DNA from 2 places in the Vibrio sp. QJM3NY_26 genome. Region 2 is predicted to be linked to the other one. Evidence: predicted binding sites of a transcription regulator. Region 2 holds the regulator's gene; the other holds the start of a gene.

Region 1 (4,426 bases), 1.7 Mb from region 2:
AATAAGGAACCACGCAAAACACAACTCCAATCAAGAGCTCTCATCTGGCAGGTATACTGTCAGCATTGGAGTGACTCAAGCTCTCATAAACGATGACTGGAATTCATTAATTAAAAGAGCGGATAACGCCCTCTACGACGCAAAATCTCAAGGGCGCGATTGCATTGTTGAACGTTAACAAAATGTGGTAGTTAAATATTCATATTAAGAAAAAAACAAGCTTTGCCCAATTTAAAGCTAGAACTTCCTCAAAGCCAATAATCAAAACCGCCCTACTTCACTGACTTAATCACTTACATCAACCTTGTGTTGATTGATTCAGTAAAACAAACCTAAGAGATGGGAATCGATTCCGAAGTGATCGTTTTATCTGACTGTCATCTAATTTTTGTACTTTGATATAACAAATAGCCTAAAAGATATTGAGCGATCGTTCAAATATATTGAAATTTCCACTATAGTTGATTGGTAAAACAACTCACAACAAGGAAAAGTTATGAATCAAAGTACCGAGTCTCAATCAGATCCAACTCGATCTATCCCTCAAGAAGCATTTGATTGGTATGACGAATATGCGCACGGTCTGATTGATCGCAGAGAATTTATGGCTCGTCTATCTGGGTTGGCTGTACTTGGCTTAACCATGACAACGCTAACTTCTGCACTGATCCCTAATTATGCGCAGGCAGAGCAAGTCTCTTTCAATGATCCTTCCATCACAGCAACCTACGAGACATTTCCTTCACCTAAAGGATACGGAGAAGGCCGTGGTTATTTAGTGGTACCAAAAGAGTTAGCTGATAATGCGCCAGTTGTCTTAGTTGTTCATGAAAATAGAGGCTTAAACCCATATATAAAGGATGTGGCAAGACGACTCGCAGCCGCGGGGTTTATTGCGTTTGCACCTGATGCACTCTATTCGCTTGGTGGGTATCCAGGTAATGATGATGAAGGTCGAGCAATGCAAAAATCATTATCCAGAGAGAAAATCGAAGAATACTTTATCGCCGCTGCAAACTTTTTGAAATCTCATGAAAAAAGTAACGGTAAGCTAGGCGCAGTCGGATTTTGCTTCGGTGGCTATATCGTAAATATGTTGGCGGCGGCAATGCCAGAACAACTGGATGCGGGCGTTCCGTTTTATGGTACTCCTGCCGCACCAGATTTAAGAAAGAATGTTAAAGGGCCATTGCTCATCCAATTTGCGGGAATCGACAAACGTGTGAATGCAACTTGGCCAGAGTATGAAGCTGAACTCAAAGAGATTGAGGCAGACTACACCGCTTACATCTATGACGGTGTGAATCATGGCTTCCATAACGATTCAACAGGTCGATATGCTGAAGAAGAAGCAGAGTTAGCGTGGGCACGTACACTTGAGTTCTTTAATAAAAAGCTTTCTTAATAGGCAGCTTTACCGAACCCGTTTTCTTTAAATTCCAAGTTACTGCCCTATACCTTATTCAACGAAACCCAAAAGGCCTCATACGTGCGAGGCCTTTGTTTTCTCAACGCTACATGGGCTTGCCCTACAGGTAGGTTTGGGGGTGTCGACATTCTGGTATTAAGTACACCTAGCTGCTTAATATCAATCTAACCTCTTAATATCAATCTAGCTTTGCTTCTAACAAACCTATTGACCCGATCGCATAAATAGATAATATAGACATCTAGACGCCTATATGTCTTTTGGTTAATTAAATGGAGTTATCATGAACAGCTACAAAAAAATCACAGCATCCCTGTTGGCATTAGCTTTCGTATTCGGCGTAACAGGATGTGGAAAAAAAGACGAGGCTGTCATCAAGATAGGGGCGACAGTTGGCCCACATGCACAAGTTGTACAGGCAGTCGCCAAAGAAGCAGCAAAGCAAGGGATTAACATTGAACTCGTCGAATTCTCAGACTACATCACCCCTAACGCAGCATTGGACGATGGAAGTATTCAACTCAATAGTTACCAACATCAGCCATTTCTCGACAACTTTAATGCCAATCACGATAGCCAGTTAGTTTCTATCGGACGTTCAATTTTGATGCGTATGGGCGTTTACTCTAACAAGTACACTTCGCTTGACTCTATCCCTGATAACGCACGAATCGCGATTCCAAACGACCCAACGAATGGCGGGCGTGGACTATTACTACTTGAAGATGCCGGGCTGATTTCATTAAAAGACAACGCTGGTTTCAACGCATCTTTAAACGATATTGTTAGCAACCCGAAGAACATTCGATTTGTTGAAGTGGATGCCGCGCAGTTACCACGCTCTCTTGACGATGTAGATGCTGCTGCAATCACCATGAACTATGTGATGTCGGCTGGACTCGATCCTAAGAAACAAGGTATCTACTTAGAGAAGAAAGATGCACCTTTAGCCGTGATGGTTGTAGCGGCGCGAGAAGAAGACAAAAATAATGAAACGTATAAAAAGATCATCTCAATTTACCACTCACAAGAGATTAGTGACTTTTTAGACAGCACTTTCAAAGGCACCATAGAAGCCGCAAATTAAGCTAAAGATTTGGCGTTGCCTGATACTTATGAAGCAACGCCAGACCTGAGTTGACGGGTTGTCGCTGACGCATTCCAGCCCCTTTTCAAATTAGAGAGTAAAGCATAAATTACTTAAATCGAAGTTGAAAACCGTATCGTCAGAGCAGATTATGTAAGCATGAAATTCAATTAAATCTGGGTTCTTCGCATGAAAAAAGAAGTGGTACTGTTTGATATAAATGAAACGGTTTTAAATTTGGAGTCATTACAGCCTAAATTTAAAGCGGTATTTGGCAGTGAGGATGCACTATCGCTTTGGTTTTCAAAGCTTTTACATTCCTCAACGGTTTGCATCGCAACAAACGTAAAATCTACTTTTTCTGAATTAGCGAATGCAGCGCTCGACGCTATTGCACAGCGGTACAAGTGTGATTTAACGGCGGAAAGCAAAGATGCTTTGTTAACTTCCTTTGCCAATCTACCACCGCACACTGATATCAAAGAGTCTTTACATAAGTTGCGTAAAAGTGGTTTTAAAACAGTCGCGTTTTCCAACTCATCCCTCGACCTTATCACTTCTCAAATCAAGAACTCGGGCTTAGAAGATTATTTCGACACCGTCATTTCTGTTGAAGAAACAGGCAGTTTCAAACCAAATTCAGACGTGTATAAATTTGCAGCAGAAACTTTACAAGAGCCTGTCGATAACCTTCGTCTTGTCGCTACTCACGATTGGGACACTCATGGTGCGTTATCTGCTGGCTTACAAGCCGCCTATATAGACCGAACAGGTGTTGAGTATCATTCCTTGTATTTGAAGCCGGAGATTAGCTCAAAGACGATGGATGGTGTGGTAGAGCAGATAATTAAGCACAATTTAGACAAGTAAAACCTCAAGAGGCTTTTGCTACTCCCGCTCGATACAAACAAAAAGGCTTCGCACACGCGAGGCCTTAATTCTATCTACAGAGCAATTAACTCGCCTACCCAATATAGCTTCTATCGAATCCAGCTTCGCCTTCGGTCAGGTAAAAACAAAGACCAAATTGCCAGTGAGATAGATGAAGTTCGCTTTTGCTCGGGGTTTATGGGGCGCTAGAGGCTGCTCTTCAAAATTCCTGAACTGCACCAACAAATATTTCGCCCCATTCCGCATTAACGTAATTACTTCGTGGAAGATCGAGCTACTGGAATTTCAGTACTTTTTCTCAAAGCAAACTGACGACGTGGAGTTGCAAGTTGGTGATATTGGAGTTTGAGTTTGTAGTAAAGAACATGCTCCGATTTGATCCAATATGAAAAATAACGTTTAACGATGTTTTACACTTTCAATTCTCTATGTCTACTCTAGTCCCACAAATCAACTATTTGCACGATATCTAATATACATCTCACTAATATATTGAATGATGAGGCACAATTACGCCTATGTTTGATAAATAAGGCCAAAACCAACGTCATGGTTAAACACCATCGAAAACAATTAGTAATAGGTATCTGATGCGTTTTTTAACTTGTTTTACTCTAACGTGTACTATTTTTTTATCCGCTAGGTGTTTTGCCGAAGAGCTAAAAATTTTCACTTGGGAAGACTATATCTCTGACATTCTGATAGAAGAGTTTGAAGAACAGTACGGTCATACTGTTTCTCAAGTTTATTTTGAAAATGAAATGTTGCGTGATGCTGTGGTGTATTCAGGTAAAGCCCTAGCCTATGATTTGTTTATCATTGATGGGCAAACCATTGGCGAACTGGGCAAAGCAGGCACCTTAGGGGATTTGTCTAATACTTTGAAGGAAGGTAATTCAAACTTTACAGAGGTGTCTCGCAGAGCTTGCGGGGTGCATGGCATTCCGTACGCTAATGGTACCATGGGGGTCGCATTTCGGTCTTCAAGAGCTACCGAAGGTATAACCTCTTGGATGGAC
Region 2 (4,426 bases):
CCGAAATCTCAGGCCGACAAAGGAAATAAAAGAGGCTATTGGTGAAAAATGTATCAAATCAGTTGATCCTGCCTTATAGATTCATTACTATACTGCGCCTTAAAGGTATGGCTTTATCGCAGTTTAGTGATGCAGCGGTGTCTTTATTTTATTTTTTAACTACGTGTGGTGTGCGGCTTAGAATCGTATAGCGACACGGCCTACTTGAGGTTATCCCATGAAAACTGGTATCCACCCAGAATACAAAGCAGTTTCTGCAACTTGTTCTTGCGGCAACACATTTGAGTTCAACTCAACGCTTGCAAAAGAATCTATCCACCTAGACGTATGTGACAAATGTCACCCATTCTACACTGGTAAGCAACGTATCGTAGATACTGGCGGCCGTGTTGATCGCTTCAACAAGCGTTTCGGTGCTCTTTCTAGCAAGAAGTAATTCTCGCTATTTAGACATAAAAAGGACACTTCGGTGTCCTTTTTTGTTGCCTGAAATTTAAGAAAACGCTGAATCTTATTCAGCCATCAACTTCTCGAAACGACAGGCAACCCGCTTGAGTTTTGTTTCATAACTTACACCCAACACTCCATTCTTGAAATCCGCTCGAAAGTTCAACAAGCGACAGTAATTTCAACTGCTCACTGGTCTTATTAGTAGTGAAATCTCGTTTTTTAATGAGACAGAGGCTTTAACCACCTAGGAACTTTGAAGTACATCTATTAACATGAACAAGATCCCCCAAATAATAATATCCTAGGAACCTACACCTATGTCTGAAGACAGCCGCCAAGATCAATCCTCTCAAGCGTTATCGCCTCAAGAACAATTCCGTCAGCAAGCTCTTGATTACCATGAGTTCCCAATTCCAGGCAAAATTGCCGTAGCACTGACGAAGCCTGCAAACTCTGCAGAAGACCTAGCACTTGCATACAGCCCAGGCGTGGCTGAGCCTGTTCGCGAGATCGCACAGAACGTTGATAACGTTTATAAGTACACAGGTAAAGGCAACATGGTTGCAGTTATCTCTAACGGTACAGCGATTCTTGGCCTAGGTAACCTTGGCCCTATTGCTTCTAAACCTGTTATGGAAGGTAAAGCGCTACTGTTTAAGCGTTTTGCTGGTTTAGATTCTATCGATATTGAAGTAAAACACCGCACAATCGATGAGTTCGTTGATACGGTTGCGAATATCGCAGATACATTCGGCGGTATTAACCTAGAAGACATCAAAGCACCTGACTGTTTTGAGATTGAGCGCCGCCTGATTGAGCGTTGTGATGTCCCTGTTTTCCATGATGACCAACACGGTACAGCGATTGTAACGGCTGCAGGTATGCTGAACGCGATTGAGCTTCAAGGTAAGAAGCTTGAAGAGTGTAAGATCGTTTGTTTAGGTGCTGGCGCAGCAGCTGTTGCTTGTATGGAACTGCTGATTAAGTGTGGCGCTCAGCGTGAGAAGATCTACATGCTTGACCGTAAAGGTGTAATCCACACTCGTCGTGAAGACTTGAATGAATACAAAGCGCTATTCGCAAATAACACGGACAAGCGCACGCTTGAAGATGTTATTGAAGGCGCTGACCTGTTCTTGGGCGTATCGGGTCCTAACCTGCTACCAGCTAAAGCACTCACGCTGATGGCTGATAAGCCTGTTGTGTTTGCATGTTCAAACCCAGATCCAGAGATCAAGCCAGAGCTTGCTCATGAAGTTCGTTCTGACCTTATCATGGGTACAGGCCGTAGCGATTACCCGAACCAAGTAAACAACGTACTTTGTTTCCCATTCATTTTCCGTGGTGCGCTTGATGTGCGTGCGAGCGAAATCAATGATGAGATGAAGCTGGCTGCGGTTAAAGCGATTCGTGAACTAGCGAAAGAAGAAGTTCCGGCTGAAGTACTTGCTGCTGCAGGTGAGACTGCACTGGAGTTTGGTAAAGGCTACATCATTCCTAAGCCAATGGACCCACGTCTACTTCCTCGCGTAGCACAAGCGGTTGCAGTAGCGGCCGTTGAATCTGGCGTAGCTCGTATTGAGATGCCTGCTAACTATATGGCTTAATGCTTTAATAATTTAATAATTTAATAATTTAATAATTTAATAATTTAATAGCTTAATAGCTTAATAGCTGTTGCTCTATTGAGCGAAAAAGAATAATAAAAAACCGACTCATAGGAGTCGGTTTTTTTTATGTCTATCATTCACAGAGCAGCTACCGATAACGTAGTGGGTGATGTGACAAATAAGGTTCAGCTATAGCGAATCAATATTGAAGGCAGTGACTGAGTTGTTTTTATTCTTCGTCAAACGCTTCGAATTCGATACCCATCTCTGTCATCAGCTTTTTCACTTCAGTCGGGATGTCGTCTGGACGGTCTTTACGGAGATCTTCATCCGTTGGCAGTGGTTGGCCTGTGTACGCATGTAGAAAGGCTTCGCACAGTAGCTCACTGTTTGTTGCATGGCGTAGGTTATTAATCTGGCGGCGAGTGCGCTCGTCAGTAAGAACCTTTAACACTTTTAGAGGGATAGAAACTGTAATTTTTTTTACTTGTTCGCTTTTCTTTCCATGCTCAGCATATGGGCTTATGTATTCACCATTCCAGTCGGCCATTGCGTACCTTCATCACTTTAGTTGTTAGAATAAATTAATAGTGGTGATTTTAGCGGGATTTACTGCCATAAGCAAAGACATATAGACGTCTAGAAGTGTTGACGTCTCACATTTATGAAAGTAAAGTGAATAACATATATCTAACACAGCCGCAAAATGCCGACAAGCCGCTGTGATTCTCAGACGCAAAACTTGTAAGGAAGCACCTATGAGCAGCCGGAAGCCAGCAACAATCGCAGTACGTACTGGTATCGAGTCAGACACGCAACACCATGCCGTTGTCCCACCTATTTATCTTTCGACTAACTATGGGTTTCCCGCTTTTGGTGAAGTGCCAAAGTACGATTACACCCGTTCTGGTAACCCAAACCGTGGTTTATTAGAAACGGCATTGTTTGAGCTTGAATCTGGCAAAGGTGCAGTGGTGACTAACTGTGGTACTTCGGCACTTAACTTGTGGGTATCCGCTTTCTTAGGCGGTGATGATCTTATTATCGCACCACACGACTGCTACGGTGGTACTTACCGCCTATTTAATACCCGCTCGTTAAAAGGTGACTTCAAAGTTTTGTTCGTTGATCAATCGGATCAAGCAGCGTTGGATGCGGCGATCGCGCTCAAGCCAAAGTTGATCTTAATCGAAACGCCATCGAACCCGTTGGTTCGTGTGGTTGATATTGCAGAGACTTGCCGTAAAGCGAAAGAGGTAGGTGCTCTGGTTGCTGTCGATAACACGTTTTTGACGCCTGTGTTCCAAAAGCCTTTAGAGCTGGGTGCTGATTTTGTTATCCACTCAACCACCAAATACATCAACGGACACTCAGATGTTATTGGTGGCGTTGTCGTGACGAAAACTGAAGAGCACGCTGAAGAGCTTGCATGGTGGGGCAACTGTATTGGTGCGACCGGCACACCATTTGATAGTTACATGACTCTACGTGGTATTCGTACGCTAGGTGCGCGTATGCGTGTTCACGAAGAGAGTTCACGTGAAATTCTGACGGCTCTGCAACAACAAGATCTGGTGGGCACTATTTACCACCCAAGCCTTCCTGAACACCCGGGTCACGAGATCGCGAAGAAACAGCAGTTGGGCTTTGGTTCCATGTTGAGCTTTGAGTTTGCGGGCTCTTTTGAAGCACTTAAATATTTTGTAGATAAGTTAGAGTTATTTTCTTTGGCTGAATCACTGGGTGGTGTTGAAAGCCTGATTTGTCACCCTGCGTCGATGACTCACCGTGCGATGGGCGAAGAAGCATTGGCAGAAGCGGGTGTTTCTCAACAACTACTGCGCCTTTCTGTTGGCCTTGAAGATGCGGAAGACCTAATCGACGATCTCAAGCAAGCGTTTGAAAAAACACAACGCTTTATTGCTGAAGGGGAGGTTTAATAATGGCAACCTTTCGCCAGCTACATAAATTTGGTGGCAGCAGTTTAGCGAACCCTGAATGTTACCAACGCGTGGTCAACATTCTTAGAGAATATTCATCAGCGACGGATTTGGTGGTGGTATCGGCCGCAGGCAAAACAACCAACCGCTTAATTGAGTTTGTCGAAGCGCTCGACAAAGATGGTCGTATTGCTCATGAATGCCTGCAAACCCTTCGTCAGTTTCAACTTGAACTGATTGAGGCTCTGCTTGAAGGTGAAGCCGCCTCGCAACTAACGGCAACCATTCAACAAGAATTTACCGCTTTGGGTGAGCTTACAGCTCCCTTGAGTGAAGCACAAAAAGCACAAGTACTGGGTCATGGTGAGGTTTGGTCTTCACGTTTGTTGGCGACGTTGTTGTGCCAGCATGACTTACAAGCGGTTG

The links. The regulator MetJ, encoded in region 2, represses methionine synthesis genes. The targets are predictions, from matches to a motif close to TTAGACNTNTANANGTCTAA.
Region 1: AC3CH4_RS06410 (MetQ/NlpA family ABC transporter substrate-binding protein) is a predicted target of MetJ. The motif match lies at 1,663-1,682, and genes of this name have one in related genera.

The regions. Positions count from the first base shown of each region.
Region 1 is NZ_CM173515.1:1,432,306-1,436,731, reverse strand. Features, by position in the region: gene AC3CH4_RS06420 (GGDEF domain-containing protein) at 1-178, shown strand, start outside; gene AC3CH4_RS06415 (dienelactone hydrolase family protein) at 497-1,405, shown strand; gene AC3CH4_RS06410 (MetQ/NlpA family ABC transporter substrate-binding protein) at 1,713-2,516, shown strand; gene AC3CH4_RS06405 (haloacid dehalogenase type II) at 2,706-3,386, shown strand; partial or broken gene AC3CH4_RS06400 (Lrp/AsnC family transcriptional regulator) at 3,463-3,558, shown strand; gene AC3CH4_RS06395 (polyamine ABC transporter substrate-binding protein) at 3,998-4,426, shown strand, end outside.
Region 2 is NZ_CM173515.1:3,167,182-3,171,607, reverse strand. Features, by position in the region: gene rpmE (50S ribosomal protein L31) at 218-436, shown strand; gene AC3CH4_RS14170 (malic enzyme-like NAD(P)-binding protein) at 768-2,057, shown strand; gene metJ (met regulon transcriptional regulator MetJ) at 2,290-2,610, opposite strand; gene AC3CH4_RS14160 (O-succinylhomoserine (thiol)-lyase) at 2,819-4,000, shown strand; gene AC3CH4_RS14155 (bifunctional aspartate kinase/homoserine dehydrogenase II) at 4,003-4,426, shown strand, end outside.